Regions from separate parts of the Sphaerimonospora mesophila genome, predicted to be linked through region 1. Evidence: riboswitches for the same ligand, from Rfam matches in the RefSeq annotation. Region 1 holds a riboswitch; the other holds the start of a gene.
The links. A riboswitch is a leader RNA that binds a small molecule or an ion and turns the genes downstream of it on or off. The one in region 1 is predicted to bind glycine.

Region 1 (9,384 bases):
TCGTCCCAGAGTTCGCCCCCACGCTTGACGGTCCCGCGGTCTTCCTGCGCCTGCTCGGTCTGGTGGCGCGGACCCGGCTGTCGCTCAGCCAGATCGACGCCCGCATCCCGGAGGCCAGATTGCTCAAGCGTACGGTCCCCACGCCCTGGGCGCACAAGGGGACCGTGATGCGCTCGGTGGTCGAGGCCGCCGAGGACCGGAGCCTGGACACCACGGACGGCGTGCGGATCGTGGAGGACGACGGGAGCTGGACCCTCGTGCTGCCCGACCCGACGGAGGCCGTCACCCACCTGTGGGCCGAGGGGCACGACATGGACACCGCCCAGGCCCTGCTGGAGCGTTGGGCCGGTGTCGTGGAGCGGGCGGCGGGAGCCCAATGAGGGCGGGCGGGTACGGTCCATGTGTGGCGGGATGGACCTTGAACGTATGCTGGCTGTAGCGTTGGTCAGTCCACGCCCAGCCATGCTTCTTGACCTTGATCCTTGATCAGCGTAAGTTGCGGCATTCGCAGTCCGAGCAAGTCGTGAGAGAGGCCGAGCCGATCGATGCCCAGCGTCTACTGCACGCAGTGCGGTCATGCCAACCCCGAGGATGCCCGTTTCTGTTCACGATGCGGTTCGCCGCTGAGCGTACCGGTGCCCGCCGCGGCCGACACCACCTCGACGATCTCGCTTGAGGCGCTTGAGGCCGAGGCGGGGCAGACCCTGCTGCCGGACCGGTCGGCGGTGGAACGCCTGCCGCCGGGGACGGCGCTGCTGGTCGTCATGCGCGGGCCCAACGCGGGGAGTCGTTTTCTGCTCGACAGCGACCTCACTACGGCGGGTCGCCACCCGGAAAGCGACATTTTCCTGGACGATGTAACTGTGTCCAGGAGACACGTGGAGTTCTACCGGCGCGGCGGTCACTTCACCGTGCGTGATGTCGGCAGCCTCAACGGCACCTACGTCAACCGGGAGCGCATCGAGGAGTCCCCGCTGACGGGTGGCGACGAGGTGCAGATCGGCAAGTTCCGGCTGGTGTTCCTCACGCGTGGCCCTGGAGGGTTGTGATCGTTGAGGAGGGGGGATCATGGGCGCGCAGGCCGTACGGGCGTTCATGAGCATCGGGGAGGTGCTCGCCCTGCTGCAGGGGGAGTTCCCCGACATCACCATCTCCAAGATCCGTTTCCTGGAGGGTGAGGGGCTCATCGAGCCGCAGCGGAGCCCATCGGGCTACCGCAAGTTCACGCACCACGACGTCGAGCGCCTGCGCTACATCCTCACCGCGCAGCGCGACCACTACCTGCCGCTCCGGGTGATCAAGGATCATCTGGACGAGCAGGCCGCCCGTCCGCGCCCCGTGCCGGACGCGGCGGCCGGGGCGCCGCCCGTACGGCTGAGCCGGGAGGGGCTGATCGAGGCGGCGGGAATCGACGAGGAGACGCTCGCCGAGATGGAGAGCTTCGGCCTGGTCGCCCCCGTGGCCCGTCACTACGACGGGGAGGCGCTCGAGGTCGCCCGCAGCGTGGGCGCGCTGGCGAAGTTCGGCCTGCATCCCAGGCATCTGCGGGCCGTCAGGGCCGCCGTGGAGCGGGAGGCGGGCCTGATCGAGCAGGCGGTGGCCCCGCTGATGCGCCGCCGGGCGCCCGGCGCGATCGCGCAGGCGGACGAGACCGCCAGGGAGATCTCCGGACTTATTCAAGAATTGCACAACGCGTTACTTCGTGGCAGTGTTCGCGGCATTCAGGGGCGGTGACCGGCATACCCGGTCGGTCCCGGGTGTTACGTTGAATGCCTGGTGATATGCCGCGACGCTTGAGACGGAGCCGCCCGTGTTGCAGATGGAGGTCGTGGGGGTTCGCGTTGAGATGCCCACCAACCAGCCGATCGTCCTGTTGAAAGAGACGAGCGGTGATCGGTATCTACCGATTTGGATAGGCATGACTGAGGCGACCGCCATTGCGTTGGCCCAGGCGGAGGAGCCGCCGCCGAGGCCGCTGACCCACGACTTGTTCCGTGACGTGCTCGAGGCCCTGGGGGTGCGGTTGCGCACCGTCAACATCGTCGCGCTCCGTGACGGGATCTTCTTCGCCGATCTGGTGTTCTCGAACGGTGTGGAGGTGAGCGCCCGGCCGTCGGATTCGATCGCGCTGGCGCTGCGCACGGGGGCGACGATCTACGCGAGCGAGGACGTGGTCCAGGAGGCGGGTGTGAGCATGCCCGACGACCAGGAGGACGAGGTCGAGAAGTTCCGCCAGTTCCTGGACAAAATCACTCCCGAAGACTTCGGTCGGGCGGGCTGACGTGCTGGTCGATATCGGGAGATTACGCTTCACGACGCGCCGGACAGGGTCGTTGACTGACGATGCGCCCAGTCCTACGGTGCAAGGGAAACCACGGTTGTAATTCACGAACCCCCAGATCAGACCGTGGGATGAGAGAAAGCCGGAGGTCCGCAGTGGCGGTCAGCAGCGGCGAGGGTAAGTCGGCCGGCCAGCATGACCCGGTCCGGCAGTCGGCGCGGGAGCGCGCCGGCGAGCAGGGTCTGCTGTTCGACGAGCGGCCGACCGCGCTGCCCGAGGACATCGGATACCGCGGCCCCACGGCATGCGCCGCGGCCGGGATCACCTACCGGCAGCTCGACTACTGGGCGCGCACCGAGCTCGTCCTCCCGACGATAAGGGCCGCCCAGGGATCGGGGTCGCAGCGACTTTACAGCTTCCGCGACATCCTCGTGTTGAAAGTCGTCAAACGCCTCCTGGACACCGGCGTCTCCCTCCAGCAGATCCGCACCGCCGTACGGCACCTGCGGGATCGCGGGGTCAACGACCTGGCCCAGATCACGTTGATGAGCGACGGGGTCAGCGTCTACGAGTGCACGTCGGCCGACGAGGTCATAGACCTGCTGCAGGGCGGGCAGGGCGTGTTCGGCATCGCGCTCGGCCGGGTCTGGCGCGAGGTGGAGGGATCGCTCGCCGAGCTGCCGGGCGAACGGGCGGAAGCCGCCTCCGACGCGGAGGGAGACCATCCGGCCGACGAACTGGCCCGCCGCCGGAAGGCACGCAAGATCGGCTGACGGGCCGGCGGATGGGCCGGCCGGTTTCCGGGTACCGGTAGAGTGAACGCGGCCGACGACCACGTGCGGGAGAGTCCCCTGACCGCAGGGGCGCCGAAGGAGCAACCTCCCCGGAATCTCTCAGGCATCCGTACCGCACGGACGAGGCGACTCTGAAAAGCGGGCGCACCAGCCAGGTGGCGCCTCACCGAAGGGGAAAACCGGGGCCCGGCGCGGCGATGAACACGCGCGCGAGGCGGCCCGGTGAAGCTCTCAGGTCCGATGACAGAGGGGGAGACCGCAAACGCCTGGTCTCGACCCGCCGGGAGGCCCTGTCATGACTGATAGGTCACAACTTCGCGATCTTTCCGCTCCCCCCTTCGCCACCCGCCACATCGGCCCTTCGGACGCCGACCGGGCGCACATGCTGCGCGCCGTCGGCCACGAGTCGGTCGCCGCGCTGGTGGCGGCGGCCGTACCGGAGGCGATCCGCGCACGGAAGCCGCTCGATCTGCCCGAGGCGGCGAGCGAGACCGAGGCGCTGGCCGAGCTGCGCGCCCTCGCCGGCCGCAACCGGTCGCTCACCTCGATGATCGGCCTGGGCTACCACGACACGATCACTCCCGCTGTCATCCTGCGCAACGTGCTGGAGAACCCCGGCTGGTACACGGCGTACACGCCGTACCAGCCGGAGATCTCCCAGGGGCGCCTGGAGGCGCTGCTGAACTTCCAGACGATGGTGACGGACCTGACCGGGCTCGACGTCGCCGGGGCCTCCCTGCTGGACGAGGCGACGGCGGCGGCCGAGGCCATGACGCTGGCCCGGCGGGCCGGCCGGTCGAAGTCGGACGTGTTCGTGGTGGACGCCGATGCGCTGCCGCAGACCAAGGCCGTGCTGGCGACCCGGGCCGAGCCTCTGGGGATCACGCTCGTCGAGTCCGACCTCGCCGGCGACCTGCCCGAGTGCTTCGGCGTCCTGGTGCAGTATCCGGGCGCGAGCGGCCGGGTGGCCGGCTTCGCCGGCCTGGCCGAGCGGGCGCACGCCGCGGGCGCGCTCGTCGTGGCCGCCGCCGACCTGCTGGCGCTGACGCTGCTGACCGCCCCGGGCGAGCAGGGCGCCGACATCGCGGTCGGCTCCACCCAGCGGTTCGGGGTGCCGCTCGGCTTCGGCGGCCCGCACGCCGCCTACATGGCGGTCCGGGAAGGGCTGCAGCGGCAGATGCCGGGCCGCCTGGTCGGGGTCTCCGTCGACGCGGACGGCCGGCCCGCCTACCGGCTCGCCCTGCAGACCCGGGAGCAGCACATCCGCCGCGAGAAGGCCACCAGCAACATCTGCACGGCACAGGTCCTGCTGGCCGTCATGGCCTCGATGTACGCCGTGTACCACGGCCCCGAGGGGCTCCGGCGGATCGCGCAGCGGGTCCACCGTCACGCGGCCGTCCTCGCCGCCGGTCTGCGTGAGCGCGGGGTGACGGTCGTCCACGAGGAGTTCTTCGACACCGTGCTCGCCCGGGTGCCTGGCCGCGCCACCGAGGTCGTCGCCGCGGCCGAGGCAGCGGGAATCAACCTGCGCCACGTGGACGCCGACCACGTCGCGGTCGCCTGCGACGAGAAGACCGCAGCGGGTCACCTGCCGGCCGTCTGGGACGCGTTCGCCTCCGGCCCGGGGGAGCGCGAGGGGCACGACGCGCTGGACGATCTGGACCGGGTGACGCCCGACGCGCTGCCCGCCGGTCTGCTGCGCACCTCCGCCTACCTCACCCACCCGGTGTTCCACGCCCACCGCTCCGAGACCGCGATGCTGCGCTATCTGCGCCGGCTCCAGGACAAGGACATCGCCCTGGACCGGTCGATGATCCCGCTGGGGTCCTGCACGATGAAGCTCAACGCGGCCACCGAGATGGAGCCCATCACCTGGCCGGAGTTCGCCGGCATCCATCCCTTCGCGCCGATCGGGCAGGCGGCGGGATACGTCGAGCTGATCGAGACCCTGGAGGGGTGGCTCGCCGAGGTCACCGGGTACGACAAGGTGTCCGTGCAGCCCAATGCGGGCTCGCAGGGGGAGTTCGCCGGGCTGCTGGCCATCCGGGGCTACCACCGCTCCCGTGGCGAGACCGGACGCGACGTCTGCCTCATCCCCTCGTCCGCCCACGGGACCAACGCCGCCAGCGCCGTCATGGCCGGGATGCGGGTGGTCGTGGTGGCCTGCGACGCCGAAGGCAACGTCGACCTCGGCGACCTCGCCACGAAGATCGAAAAGCATCGTGACGCGCTGGCCGCGATCATGGTGACGTACCCCTCGACACACGGGGTGTACGAGGAGACGATCGTCGAGATCTGCGAGCGGGTCCACGCGGCCGGCGGCCAGGTCTACGTGGACGGGGCGAACCTCAACGCGCTGGTCGGCCTGGCCCGGCTCGGTGAGTTCGGCGCCGACGTCTCCCACCTGAACCTGCACAAGACGTTCTGCATCCCGCACGGCGGGGGCGGGCCCGGTGTCGGCCCGGTCGCGGTCAAGGCCCACCTCGCCCCCCACCTGCCCCGGCACGTGTCGGCCGCGCCGTACGGCTCGGCGGGCATCCTGCCCATCTCCTGGGCCTACCTCAGGATGATGGGCGGCGAGGGGCTGCGTCAGGCCACCGAGCAGGCGATCCTGTCGGCCAACTACCTCGCCCGGCGGCTCGCGCCGCACTACCCGGTGCTCTACACCGGCCGCGGCGGGCTGGTGGCGCACGAGTGCATCATCGATCTGCGGCCGATCACCAAGGAGACCGGCGTCACGGTCGACGACGTGGCCAAGCGGCTGGTCGACTACGGCTTCCACGCGCCCACCATGTCGTTCCCCGTCGCCGGCACGCTGATGATCGAGCCGACCGAGAGCGAGAACCTGGCCGAGCTCGACCGCTTCGCCGACGCGATGATCGCCATTCGGGAGGAGATCGCCCGCGTGGCGTCGGGAGAGTACGACAAGGTGGACAATCCGCTCAGGAATGCCCCGCACACCGCGGACTGCCTGACCGCGGACGAGTGGCCGCACCCGTACCCGCGTAGCGTGGCCGCCTATCCGATGCCGGGGTCGCGGGAGAACAAGTACTGGCCGCCCGTCCGGCGGATCGACCAGGCGTACGGCGACCGCAACCTCGTCTGCTCCTGCCCGCCCCTGGACGCCTACGAGGGCTGAGTTCCGTACGGTTTTGCGCATGTCGGTCCCGCCCGGCGGCCGGGACGCTAGGATCCTGGTGATCGTTTCCTGTCATCCAGATCCGATGCGAGGCCCCTCGATGACGGCCATCGACCCCGGGCGGCTCGACGATGCCCACCGGCTCGCCCAGGCTCACCAGTTGGCACGGTCCGGCGACCTGGACGGCGCGGCGGCGATCTTCGCCGAGCTGGCCGAGGACCCGGAGTCGCCGGACCGGGCGGAGGCGGGCGCCGGCCTGTCGGCCGTCGCCGAGCGCATGGCGGAGCTGCTGCTGGAGGAGGGCGAGCCGGAGCAGGCGGCGGACGTGCTGGTCCGGGCGCTGTCGGTGGAGGCGGTGGCGGACGCCGCCCGCCTGCGGGTCCTGCTCGGCATCGCCCACCTGGAGCTGGCGTGCGCCGAGTTCGCCGACGCGGTCGAGGAGGGCCGCCGGGAGGGCGCCGACGCCGGCACCGGAGCCCTCGCCATCGAACTGCTGGCCCGGACCCTGCCGCTGCGCGGCCGTGACGGCGACGCCGCCATGGTCTGGCGCTACGGGCTGGACCACCCGGACCCGGCGCTGGCCGAGCAGGTGCGGCTCCGCCTGGGCCGGGACGTCCGTCCGGCCATGTCATCGAGCCAGGAAACCGCGGAGAGCACCCGCTGAGACCTCGCGCGCCCACCCGTGATTCGCGGCTCGTGCGCGTGCACCCGACCCGTCAGCCGATCGGTCAGCGCTGCCTGCGCCGGCCGAGCGCGTAGGCCACGTTCACGGCGATGATCCCGAACCAGACGAGCATCAGACCGGGGCCTCCGGCGGTGGCCCCGGCGGCCCCGGTCAACGGGATCCCCAGGGCGAGGGAGCCGAGGGCCACCCCGACTCCGCTGTCCTTCTTCTCCTGCTGCGGCACGCCCTGCCGCTGGTGCGCCAGCTGGGCCGCGACCTCGCCCCGCACCCGCGCGGCGATCTCCACGTCGAGCTTGTCGAGGAACGAGTCGACCAGGGCGTCCTCGTACTCCGCCCCCAGATCCCGCCGGGCGGCCAGGACGGCGCGCAGGTCCTCACGGGTCGACGGCGCGACCGGCTGCGGTGGTGGCTGGCCCGGTGCGGGCGGGAAGTGCGTCGGCTGCATCTGTGCCGGTTGTACCTGTGTCTGTTGTACCTGTGTCTGTTGTAACTGGGGCGGGTAGGGCGGCGGCGGGGGATAGGGCTGCTGAGGCTGCGGCCAGGCGGGCGGGGGCTGGGCCACGGCGGGGTGGCCAGCGGTCGGGTGGCCCGGCGCGGGCGGCTGCGATGCTGATTCCGGCACGCTGCCATTCTGCCTCTTCCGCGGCTCGGGTGGTCTCCTCCAAGGGGAGGGGCGGCCGCTCCTGCTGAAGGCGGAGGCGATACCGTCGTCCCATGGAGATCGCGACCCCGTACGGCCCGGCGCTGGCCGAGGTGGACGAGGCGCCCGATCCCAGGCTGCTGCTGGTGCTGACCCACGGGTCCTCGGGCGGGATCGACGCCCCCGACCTGCTGGCCGTACGGGACGCCGCACTGAAGATCGGCGGCACCGTGGCCCGGGTCGTCCAGCCGTTCCGGCTGCGCGGCGCGCGGGCCCCCGGCTCGGCGGCGAAACAGGACGAGGCGTGGCTGGCCATCGTGGCCGAGCTGCGTGAGCGCCACCCCGGCCTGCCCCTCGTCCAGGGCGGCCGGAGCAACGGGGCCAGGGTGGCCTGCCGTACGGCACGGGCCGCCGGCGCGACAGGAGTGATCGCGCTGGCGTTCCCGCTGCACCCCCCGGGCAAGCCGGACCGCTCACGCGCGGGGGAGCTCAGGCAGGCGGCGACCCCCGTACTGGTGATCAACGGAGATCGCGACCCGTTCGGCGTCCCGGACGAGGCCGACGCGGCGCGCCTCGTGGTCCTCCCGGGCGAGGGGCACGAGTTGAAGAAAGACCCCGCCCTGGTGGGCGAGGAGGTCGCGCGCTGGCTGCCGGAACTGCTGGAAACGGCCGCGAGGGGCTCAGGCGGCGTTGACGGTCATGTCGGTGGGGCGGTGCGGGGCGATGACGCCGCCGTCGGGAAGTAGTTCGCCGGTGTCCTCGAACAGCACGACGCCGTTGCAGAGCAGGCTCCAGCCCTGCTCCGGGTGCGACGCCACCGTACGCGCGGCTTCGCGGTCCTTCGCTTCGGCACTGGGACAGGCCGGTTCATGAGGGCACATCGCCGGGGCTCCGTGTCTTTCTCGTTCGCTCGCGGGTCGTCATCGGACGGCCGGGTCAGTGATGACCCCAGTGGGCGTTGCCACCGATGTCTTCCTTCCCTACTTCGGGAGATTGAGCGTATGGGGTTGACGTTGTGACACACCGCACACTGGACGACACCAGTCTGCGGGGCGGCCGCATCAGAGCGACATAGTCCGTTCGGGCGGTTTCCGCCGCTCGGAGGGGGGCTCGCACCGCCACCCGATCAGGTCGTGAACCGGCCGGACGTCGACGAACCCCGTCTGGTCGGATCGCCCCCGAACAGGCTGTGGCACACCTGATGTGACCCAGTACACAAGAGTGCCTCACGGACGATAACGGTCCAACCTCGACACGCCGACCGTCTGGTAACTGATTCGTTATCCGCTTCTTAACCGCTTCGTCATCCGCCGAGACCGGCGATGAGGGCGTCGAGCCCCTGCTCGAACTCCCGCTTGCCCTCGGCCGTACGCGCGTTCACGACGTCGGCGTCGGGGTCGGCCCAGCCGGACTGCTGGACCTCGACGGCGACGCTGCCGAGGACGTAGGCGCGCAGGGCCCGCACAGCGGCCGGGGCCGCGTCGCCCAGCCCGGCCTCCCGCAACTGCTCGGTCTGCTCCCCGATGGAGATCAGCGCCGCGCCCTTGGGCGGCTTGACCAGGGCCAGCGACAGCACCCCGGGATGTTCCAGCAGCGCCGTACGGCTCGCGCGGGCCCAGGCCCGGGCCAGATCCTGCCAGGAGGGCGCGGCGCCCGATCCACCGGGGTCGACCCGTACGGCGGTGACGTGCTCGGCGAGCGCGTCCATCAGCGCCTCCTTGCCGCGGGGGAGGTGATGGTAGACGGCCATCGCCTCCACCTGGAGGGCGTCGCCGAGCCGGCGCATGGTCAGCCGGCGCAGGCCCTGCCCGTCGGCGATGTGCAGGGCGGCGTCGATGATGCGTT
Region 2 (9,384 bases), on a different contig from region 1:
CGGCTCTGGCGCCGCGATGCTGGGCGTCGCGCTGAAGGGCGTCGACGGCGTAGCCGACATCAAGGTCAGGCTCGTGGGCGAGCGCAGGATGCGGGTGTCGCTGTCGCTGCGGCCGGATGCCGACCTGCCCGAGGTGATCGACCGTCTCGACCGCACGGCGATCTCACGGGTTCGCGGCGCGGTGGCCCTGCCCGACCTTCCCGCCGTCGTCCGCCTACACGTGCGCCGGCGTTGAACCCCGAGAGCCCTGCCCACGAGAACCCTGCCCACGAGAACCCTGCCCACGAGAACCCTGCGTACGAGAACCCCGTGTACGGGAGCTCAGGGCGAGTCCGGCGGCGAGGCAGGCGAGGGGAACGACGGGCACCACATAGCGGTGATCGAAAGCCGCGATGAGCGGCGGCAGCATGAGCAACCCCATGGCGGCGGCCCACGGCAGCAGCGCGGCCCACCTCCGGGTCGGCACACAGACGAGCCCGATCAGCAGGATCAAGGCCAGCATCGGCCCGCGTACGAACCCGACCTGCTGGTAGGCGCGCAGCCAACCGGCGTACGGCTCCACGACGTGTGTCGCACCCGACGTGCGCTGATAAGCGCCGGTCAGCTCTGTCGCGGTGCGGCCGGCCGAGGCGACCTTGTCGCTGAACGGACGGACCTTCTCGGGGAAGACATAGGCGCTCTGCGGACCGGGAGAGGGATAGACCCGGCGGTCCCACTCGAACGCCCACAGCGCGTCGCTCAGCCCGGTGAGCAGGAAGTCGACCGGCTGACTGCGGATCACGAGCGAGGCGAACTCCCCGGCCAGACGCTCCCGGTCCTTGCCGGCACGCTGGAGCGGCGAGTCGGCGTCCCAGATGTAGGCCGGGGCGGCCTTCCGCGGCCCCGGCGGCGGGCACAGCACGGCGAGCTCCTTCGGCGGCCGCATGACCGAGCAGTCGGCGAACGTCATCGTCCGCGACCACAGCCAGGTGTTGCTGCCGCCCATGCCGTACGACCCGTGGACGCTGTGGTACCAGACGGCGTAGCCGCTCAGCACTGCGGAGGCGGCGGCCAGCCCGGCGAGGGCGGCCCGCCATCGCGCGCGCCCGGGGAACAGCACGAGCAGGGCGAGCAGCGCGAGCACGATCAGTGGCAGCCCGATGGTCCGGGTGATCGTGGCGAGTCCGAGCAGGAGCAGCGCGGTGACCGCCGCCCACAGTGGCGGGCGCGGCCACCACAGCAGCAGCGTCACCGCCGTCACGACCAGGGCCGTGAAGAGCAGGTCGGCCATGACGAGGTGCTCGAGCTGGATCTGGTGCGCGTCCAGCAGCACCGGCGCCGCCACCAGTGCGGCGCTCCGGCCCGACAGTGCCGTACGGCGCCGCAGCACGGCGTACACGCAGCCGGCGATGCCCAGACCGAGCAGGTGCTGGACGACCACGACGGCCGTGATGCTCTGCAGCGGGCCGAGCGCCCACAGGAACAGCGAGTAGCCCGACGGCCTGGACCGCAGGGGCTGCAGGTCCAGGGCCGAGCTGAGATAGGCGAACGAGTCGGCCCAGAACCACAGCGCCGGGCGGTAGCCGAGGACGGCCAGCCCGCGCAGTGCGACGCCCAGGACCAGCACCACCAGGAACGCCCGGTGTGCCCTCACCCGTGCACCCACCAGATGATCCTCCTCGTCACCGGGCTGTTATCGGGCGTGGCGGGGATCAGCACTCGATGACGTTGACGGCGAGCCCGCCGCGCGAGGTCTCCTTGTATTTGTCGAGCATGTCCCTGCCGGTGTCCCGCATGGTCTTGATGGCCTTGTCGAGCGCCACGAAGTGGCGGCCGTCGCCCCGCAGTGCGATCCGGGAGGCGGCGATCGCCTTGATGGAGGCTACCGCGTTGCGCTCGATGCACGGGATCTGCACCAGGCCGCCGATGGGATCGCAGGTGAGTCCGAGGTTGTGCTCGATGCCGATCTCCGCGGCGTTCTCCACCTGCTCGGGGGTGCCGCCCAGCACCTCGGTCAGACCGGCGGCGGCCATCGAGCACGCCGAGCCGACCTCTCCCTGGCAGCCGACCTCGGCCCCGGAGATGGAGGCGTTCTCCTTGAACAGCACGCCGATCGCCCCTGCGGTGAGCAGGAAGCGCACGATGCCGTCGTCGTTCGCACCGGGGACGAACTTCGTGTAGTACGACAGCACGGCGGGGACGATCCCGGCGGCGCCGTTGGTCGGCGCGGTGACGATGCGGCCGCCCGCCGCGTTCTCCTCGTTGACGGCCAGGGCGAACAGCGTCACCCAGTCCATCGCGCGCAGCGGGTCGGTGTCGCCTTCGCTGCGCAGCCTGCGGTAGAGCTGGTTGGCCCGGCGCCTGACCTTCAGCCCGCCCGGCAGCACGCCCTCGCGGCCGCAGCCACGTCGGACGCACTCGGCCATGACCGACCACAGGTGCAGCAGGCCCGCGCGGATCTCCTCCTGGGTACGGCCGAAGGCCTGCTCGTTCTCCAGCATCACCCCGGAGATCGAAAGGCCCGTGTCGGCGCACCGCTCCAGCAGCTCGTCCCCCGTCCTGAACGGGTGCGGCAGCACCGTGTCGTCGGGCTTTATCCGGTCGGCGCCCGTCGCGTTCTCGTCCACCACGAATCCGCCGCCGACGGAGTAGTAGACCTTCTCGCGCAGCACGGTGTCGTCGGCGAACGCGGTGAAGCGCATGCCGTTGGGGTGGTGCGGCAGCGACACCTTCCGCTCGAAGATCAGGTCCTCCCCGACCACGAACGGGATCTCGTGCGTGCCGTACACCCTGACCGTGCCGCTCGCCCGCATGGCGGCGAGCCTGTCCTCGACGGTGTCCACGTCGACGAGTTCGGGCTTGTCACCCGACAGGCCGAGCATGACCGCCTTGTCGCTGCCGTGACCCTTGCCGGTCAGTCCCAGCGAGCCGTACAGGATGGCCTCGACGCGGGTGACCTTCTCCAGCAGGCCGTCGCCGTGCAGGCCCCTGGCGAATTTGTGCGCCGCGGCCATCGGGCCGCCCGTGTGCGAGCTGGACGGCCCGATTCCCACCTTGAACAGGTCGAAGACACTGATCGCCATTGATCCTGTCCCTTGATCCGCTCTTCTTCCGGGGCCGTCGTCAGGACCCGCCCGAGATGAACGCGTTGTACTCGTCGGCGGTCAGCACCTCGTCCGGCTCGTGCTCGACGCGCACCCGGAACAGCCATCCCTCGCCGTACGGGTCGGAGTTGACCAGCGACGGGTCGTCCACGACTGCGGGGTTGGTCTCCACGATCTCGCCGTCGACCGGGCAGAAGATGTCGCTCACCGACTTGGTCGACTCGACCTCGCCCACCGCGTCACCGGCGGAGACGGTGGCCCCGACCTCAGGCACCTGCACGTAGACCACGTCACCGAGCTGTTCGGCCGCGTGCGCGGTGATGCCGACCGTCGCGGTCGAGCCCTCGTCCAGCCCGGCCACCCACTCGTGCTCCTTGGTGTAGCTCAGGGCCTCGGGAATGTTGGTCACTTGTTCCTCCTGTAAAAGGGCAGGTCGACGATGTCAACTGGTTCGTGGGAGCCGCGGATGTCCACGGCCAGATCGTTCCCGCTCTCGGTGGCGGCGCGGGAGACGTACGCCAGCGCGATGGGCCTGCCGAGTGAACGCGAGGGGGCGCCGCTGGTGACCTCGCCGACGACCTCGCCGCCCCGGACCACCGGATAGCCGTGGCGGGGCACGCGGCGGCCCCTCGCCACCAGCCCGACCAGCCGCCGGCTCGCGCCCGCCTCGTCCGTGCCCTCACTCTTGGCGATCTCGGCGAGGGCGGACCGCCCGACGAAGTCGCCGGGCTTGTCGAGCCGCACCACCCGGCCGAAACCCGCGTCGAACGGCGTCGTCTCGGTGGTCAGTTCGTTGCCGTAGAGCGGCATGCCGGCCTCCAGCCGCAGCGTGTCGCGGGCCGACAACCCCGCAGGCGCCAGGCCGAGCTCCTGGCCGGCCTCGCTCAGCGCGTGCCACAGCGATGCCGCGTCCTGGGGACGTACGAGCAACTCGAACCCGTCCTCGCCCGTGTAACCGGTCCTGGCGATCAGCGCGGGCACGCCGGAGACCGTCCCGGAGACGATCGAGTAGTACTTCATGCCGTCCAGGTCGGCGGTGGTGCCGGCCTCGGTCAGGCCGCGCAGGATCTCGGCGGCGCGGGGCCCCTGGATCGCGATCAACGCGTAGTCGCCGGACCGGTCCTCGACCACCGCATCGGACGCCGCCGCGCCGGACGACTCGGTATACCGAGCGGTGCGCTCGGTCAGTTCGCGTGCGACCAGGGTCGCGTTTGCGGCGTTCGCGACGACCAGGAACTCCTCGTCGCCGAGCCGGTAGACGATGAGGTCGTCGAGGATGCCGCCGGCCTCGTTCACCATCATCGTGTAGCGGGCCCGGCCCGGGCCGAGCGTGCTCAGATGGCCGACCAGGGCGTAGTCGAGAGCCTCACCCGCCCGCGGACCGGTGACGAAGATCTCGCCCATGTGGGACAGGTCGAACAGGCCTGCTGCCGTACGGACCGCGTCGTGCTCGGCCGACTCGCTGCCGTAACGCAGCGGCATCAGCCATCCGGCGAAGTCGGTCAGGGTCGCGCCGAGGCTCTCGTGGACCTCGCGCAATGGAGTGGATCGGGACATGATCGAACTCGCACCTCGGAAAGGACGGATGAGGGCATCCTCCCCCTCTGTCATCGGCGCCTGAGAGCTTCGTCCGTGTTTTGCCGGACTTTCACCTTCGGCGAGACCCCGATCCCTCGTGGTCCACTTTCCAGAGCACACCTGGCCCGTACGGTCCTTTGCCTTGAGAGGTTCGCGGGGAGGGCTTGCTCCTTCAGGGGCCCTGGCCGGCTGCCAGGACGCTCTCCCGCACGGGATCACCGGTGCACGGCAAGCCTAACCGCTCACCCCGGATCTCCATAACCGTTCGTCCACGCTTCTTTCCCTGCTTCCTCCCGCCCCTTGACTCCTGCGCCTCATCTCACGTACCTCGACTCCCGCGTGTCACCTCCGCGTCTCTCGCGTGTTACCTCCCGCTTACTGTCCGCGGCTTTCCCCCCCGCCGCCTGTCGCATGCCCATCTCCGGGTCCTGGGTGGTTAGAGCATGTGTCCGAGCCGAGCACGTTGGGGCGCGCCTTACCATCGGAAACCGGGGTCTTTGTATGGGTGACTGGTTCCACGAGCGTGTCGTCGATGTCCACCGACTGCCGCTGTTCTGCTTCTTCGTCGCGCTGATCGTCGCCTTCGTGTGCACGAGGATCAACGTGCGGCTGATCCGGGCGCGGGTCCGCTGGTTCGGCAACGTCAACGTGGGGGAGATGCACATCCACCACGTTGTGTTCGGCGTGATCCTCATGCTGCTCGGCGGGGTGGCAAGCCTCGTCCTGGCCGGCGTGTCGACGGCGTGGTATTCGTTCACGGCCGCCGTCTTCGGTGTCGGCGCCGCACTCGTGCTCGACGAGTTCGCGCTCATCCTGCACCTGCGCGACGTCTACTGGCAGGAGGAGGGCCGCACCTCGGTCGATGCGGTCTTCGTCGCGATCGCGGCCACCGGGCTGCTGCTGCTCGGTCTGCGCCCGCTCGCCTGGAGCGGGGCGGACGGAGCGCTGACGGGAGCCTGGCCGGCGGCGGCGTTCCTCGTCGTCAACCTCGTCTTCGCCGTCGTCACCCTGCTCAAGGGAAAGATCTGGAGCGGCCTGCTGGGACTGTTCGTCCCGCCGTTCGTCTACGTCGGCGCGGTACGGCTGGCCCGTCCCGGATCACCCTGGGCGCGCTGGTTCTACTCAGACGTGGCCAGGCGGCCCAAACCGAGGCGCATGGCGAAGGCCGTACACCGGGAGGAGCGCTGGCGGCGTCCCGTCATCCGAGCGAAGATCGCCGTCCAGGAGTTCGTCTCCGGCCGCCACGATCTGCCGTCGCCGCCCCGTGGCGTCCGCAGTGTGTGGATGTCGCCGGGCGCCGACGAGCGATCGCCGAATCCCGGCGGTGACCGCGCGTTCTAACGTGAGTAGTGCTCGACCTGATGTGAGCTCGACCTGATGTGAGCTCGACCTGATGTGAGCTCGGCCTGATGTGAGCTCGACCTGATGTGAGCTCGACCTAACGTGAGTAGTGCTCGACCACGAGCTGTTCGTCGACCGGCACCGCGATCTGCTCGCGCGAGGGGCGGGCGACGAGCGTGAAGCGCAGTTCCCTGTGGTCCACCGCGAGGTAGGCCGCCGGCTGCGCGTCGGCGTAGACGCCTTCCGCTGCCGCCACGAAGGGCTGCATCCCGCGTGACCTGGTACGGACGCCGACGACCTGTCCCGGCCGCACGAGATAGCTCGGTATGTCGACCTTGCGGCCGTCCACGATGATGTGGCCGTGGGCGACGTACTGCCTGGCGGCGTAGATCGACGGCGCGAACCCGGCCCGCAGGACGAGGGAGGCCAGGCGCGTCTCCAGGATCACCAGCAGTTCCGCACCGGAACGACCGGGCCGCCGCACCGCGAGATCCCAGTATCGGCGTAGTTGTCTCTCCGACACGTCGTAGTACCACCGCAGCTTCTGCTTCTCCAGCAGCCGGACACCGAAGTCGCCCGCCGTGCGCCGGTCGGTCTTCCGTCCGTGCTCGCCCGGAGGGTACGGCCGAGCCGCGAAGTGCTTCACCGCCTTGCGGGTCAGCGGCACCCCCGCCCGGCGTGAGAGTCGAACCTTCGGTCCCGTGTAGCGCATGCCCGGCCTTCCCAAGTCGAGATCCAATAACTAAGGTAAGGCTAACCTTATTCACGTCTGAGCCTCAAGGAGAGACATGAGGCACCCCGTAGCCGCTCCGCCGATCCCGGAACGCATCAGGACTCTCGCCGCCACCGCCACGCCCACACACGTCTCCGTCACCGGCACCGACATCCCGGCCTGTCCCGCACGGGGCGGGGTAGACACGGCGGGACGTCCCGTACTCCTCGTCAAACCCGGCGAGTTCCTGTACGGCACGGCCACGGAGACCCTGGTGACGGTCGACCTGGTCGCGACCCGGGATCTCGGCGGCGTCCAGCGGCCGCGGGGCCTGCTCAAGGTCCAGGGATGGACCCAGGACGTGCCCGGCGAGGAGGCGCGGGAGACCGCCGTCGCCATCGCCGAGCGGTGTCCCGACGATGACCTGCTCGCCGCCCTCGACGGCGGCACGCCGAAACTCCTCCGGCTCGATATCGGCCGGGTGATCTATCTCACCGGGCAGGAGTCCGGCCTCCTCGACGCCGGGGACTATCTCGCCTCGGCCCCGGACCCGTTCCTCGACACCGCAGAACGGCTGATCCGCCACGTCAACGAAGCGCACCGGGAACAGCTCGTCCAGTCGATGGGCAGGCTGACGGGAGAGAACGCCGACGACGCCTGGCTGTGGGAACTCGACCGGTACGGCGCCACCGTGCGGATGCGCGCGAACGAGCTTGTCAGGCTTCCCTGGCCGGTGCCTCTCCCTACCCGTACGGCCTTCGAGCAGGCCGTGACCTGCCTCGTCTGCCCTCACTGAGCCCACCGGCCTCACTGAGCCACTGCTCTCACTGAGCCACTGGCCTCACTGAGCCACTGGCAGCCTCACTGAACCACCGGGGCCTTACTGAACCCGCTGGTCTGCCAGCACTGAACCGCCCGTACTGAACCGCCCGCACTGAATTAACCGACCACCGCCGCTTGGCTCCGTCCGCCCGACAAGGCGGCGGGCGAGGTGAAAGCGGTCGGCTCTCCCGACCGACCGTCAGGGGCACGATTTTCCATCGGCAGGGGCGTTTTCCATCTGCCCGCGGCCACCGCGAGGAGTCTGTCGGACGGCTTACTCCCAGAACCGATCAGGAACGAACCTTGGCCAGAACCAACATCAGGGCCACCCGCATAAAACCCCAGGTCTCCGAGCTGCTGACCCTGCGGGTGCGGCGCACTGAGCGAATCTCTCCCCACTTCATCCGCGTCACCCTCGGAGAGGGGGACATCGGGCGCTTCACCCCCATGGGCTACGACCAGTGGTTCCGCCTGTTCATCCCAGCTCCGGGCAAGCCGCTGCCACGCCTTCCCGACAGGCTGACCATGCTGTCCTACGCCAAATATCTGACGATCTCCAAGGGGGACCGGCCGGCGCTGCGCAACTACACCGTCCGCGCCTACCGCTCCGCGGAGCAGGAGATCGACGTGGACTTCGTCGTACACGAGCCAAAGCCGGGCGCCGCACCCGGGCCGGCCATCGCCTGGGCGGGCGCCTGCCGTGCCGGAGACCAGGTGGCGATCCTGGACGAGGGAGTCTCCTTCAACCCTCCCGCCGACACCGAGCACGTGCTGCTCGTGGCGGACGAAAGCGCGCTGCCCGCCGTCGCCGGAATCCTCGCCTCACTGCCGGATGACACCACCGGCAGAGCCCTCGTCGAGGTTCCCTCGGCCGAGGACGTACAGGACCTGCGCGTCCCATCGGCCGTGGAAGTGACCTGGGTGGTCAGGGGTGATCCGCACGCCGTACCCGGACGCGCGGTGCTGGCCGCCGCAGAGCGGATTCCGCCGCCCGACGGTCCGGTCTTCGGCTGGGTGGCGGGAGAGCAGGCGCTCCCCACCGCCATGCGCCGGCACTGGATCACCTCGGGACTACCCAAGGAGCGCATCGTGTTCTGCGGCTACTGGCGGGCAGAGCGCGGATGATGACGATCTCCGGTCGTGTCCCGCCGCGCCCGGTCCGGCGGCCGACTTGCGGTGGAGTGTGCTCCAGGTTGCATGGTGTGCGGCATGAGAATCGCACTGGGGACCATCCCGTTCGGGACCACGGTGGACGAGGCGACCTCGTTCGCCATCCTCGACCGGTTCGTCGAGCGCGGCGGAACGATCATTGACACGTCGAACAACTACCCCTTCTGGGTGGATGGCGCGACCGGCGACGAAAGCGAGATCACCATCGGCCGGTGGCTCGCCACCCGGCGCAACCGCGACCGGATGACGATCAGCACGAAGTGCGGGGCACGCCCTACCGTTCCGGGAGACCGCACCATGGGATCGGCCGAGGGCCTGTCCGCCCCGGTGATCCGCGCCGCCGTCGCGGGCAGCCTGCGGCGGCTGGGGGTCGAGCACGTCGACGTGTACTGGGCCCACATCGAGGACAGGTCCGTACCCCTGGAGGAGACCGTCGCCGTCTTCGACGAGCTCGTGCTGGCGGGCCTGGTCGGGGAGATCGGCGCGAGCAACCACGCCACCTGGCGGCTGGAGCGCGCCCGGTCGCTGGCCACGGCGCGCGGCTGCACCCGCTACACCCACTTGCAGCTGCGCCACTCCTACCTGCGTCCGAGGCCCGGGGTACGCCTGCCGGAGAGTGGTCACGTGCAGGTCGGCGAGGAGACGCTCGACTATGTGCGCTCCGAAGACGACCTGACC

Region 2: another riboswitch for glycine. It lies ahead of gcvT (glycine cleavage system aminomethyltransferase GcvT); the one in region 1 lies ahead of gcvP (aminomethyl-transferring glycine dehydrogenase).

What each region holds. Positions count from the first base shown of each region.
Region 1 is NZ_BCBX01000031.1:388,966-398,349, reverse strand. Features, by position in the region: gene AP234_RS06270 (sugar phosphate nucleotidyltransferase) at 1-380, shown strand, start outside; gene AP234_RS06265 (FHA domain-containing protein) at 546-1,049, shown strand; gene ftsR (transcriptional regulator FtsR) at 1,069-1,734, shown strand; gene AP234_RS06255 (bifunctional nuclease family protein) at 1,811-2,281, shown strand; gene AP234_RS06250 (MerR family transcriptional regulator) at 2,437-3,054, shown strand; glycine riboswitch at 3,111-3,200, shown strand; gene gcvP (aminomethyl-transferring glycine dehydrogenase) at 3,371-6,214, shown strand; gene AP234_RS06240 (hypothetical protein) at 6,315-6,878, shown strand; gene AP234_RS34665 (hypothetical protein) at 6,943-7,344, opposite strand; gene AP234_RS06230 (alpha/beta family hydrolase) at 7,614-8,285, shown strand; gene AP234_RS06225 (DUF5999 family protein) at 8,220-8,420, opposite strand; gene AP234_RS06220 (TetR/AcrR family transcriptional regulator C-terminal domain-containing protein) at 8,843-9,384, opposite strand, start outside.
Region 2 is NZ_BCBX01000030.1:316,977-326,360, reverse strand. Features, by position in the region: gene AP234_RS01850 (hypothetical protein) at 1-235, shown strand, start outside; gene AP234_RS01845 (hypothetical protein) at 215-1,645, opposite strand; gene AP234_RS01840 (L-serine ammonia-lyase) at 1,692-3,062, opposite strand; gene gcvH (glycine cleavage system protein GcvH) at 3,103-3,492, opposite strand; gene gcvT (glycine cleavage system aminomethyltransferase GcvT) at 3,489-4,640, opposite strand; glycine riboswitch at 4,678-4,781, opposite strand; glycine riboswitch at 4,782-4,879, opposite strand; gene AP234_RS01825 (hypothetical protein) at 5,163-6,002, shown strand; gene rpsD (30S ribosomal protein S4) at 6,100-6,714, opposite strand; gene AP234_RS01815 (DUF2470 domain-containing protein) at 6,791-7,510, shown strand; gene AP234_RS01810 (siderophore-interacting protein) at 7,840-8,661, shown strand; gene AP234_RS01805 (aldo/keto reductase) at 8,746-9,384, shown strand, end outside.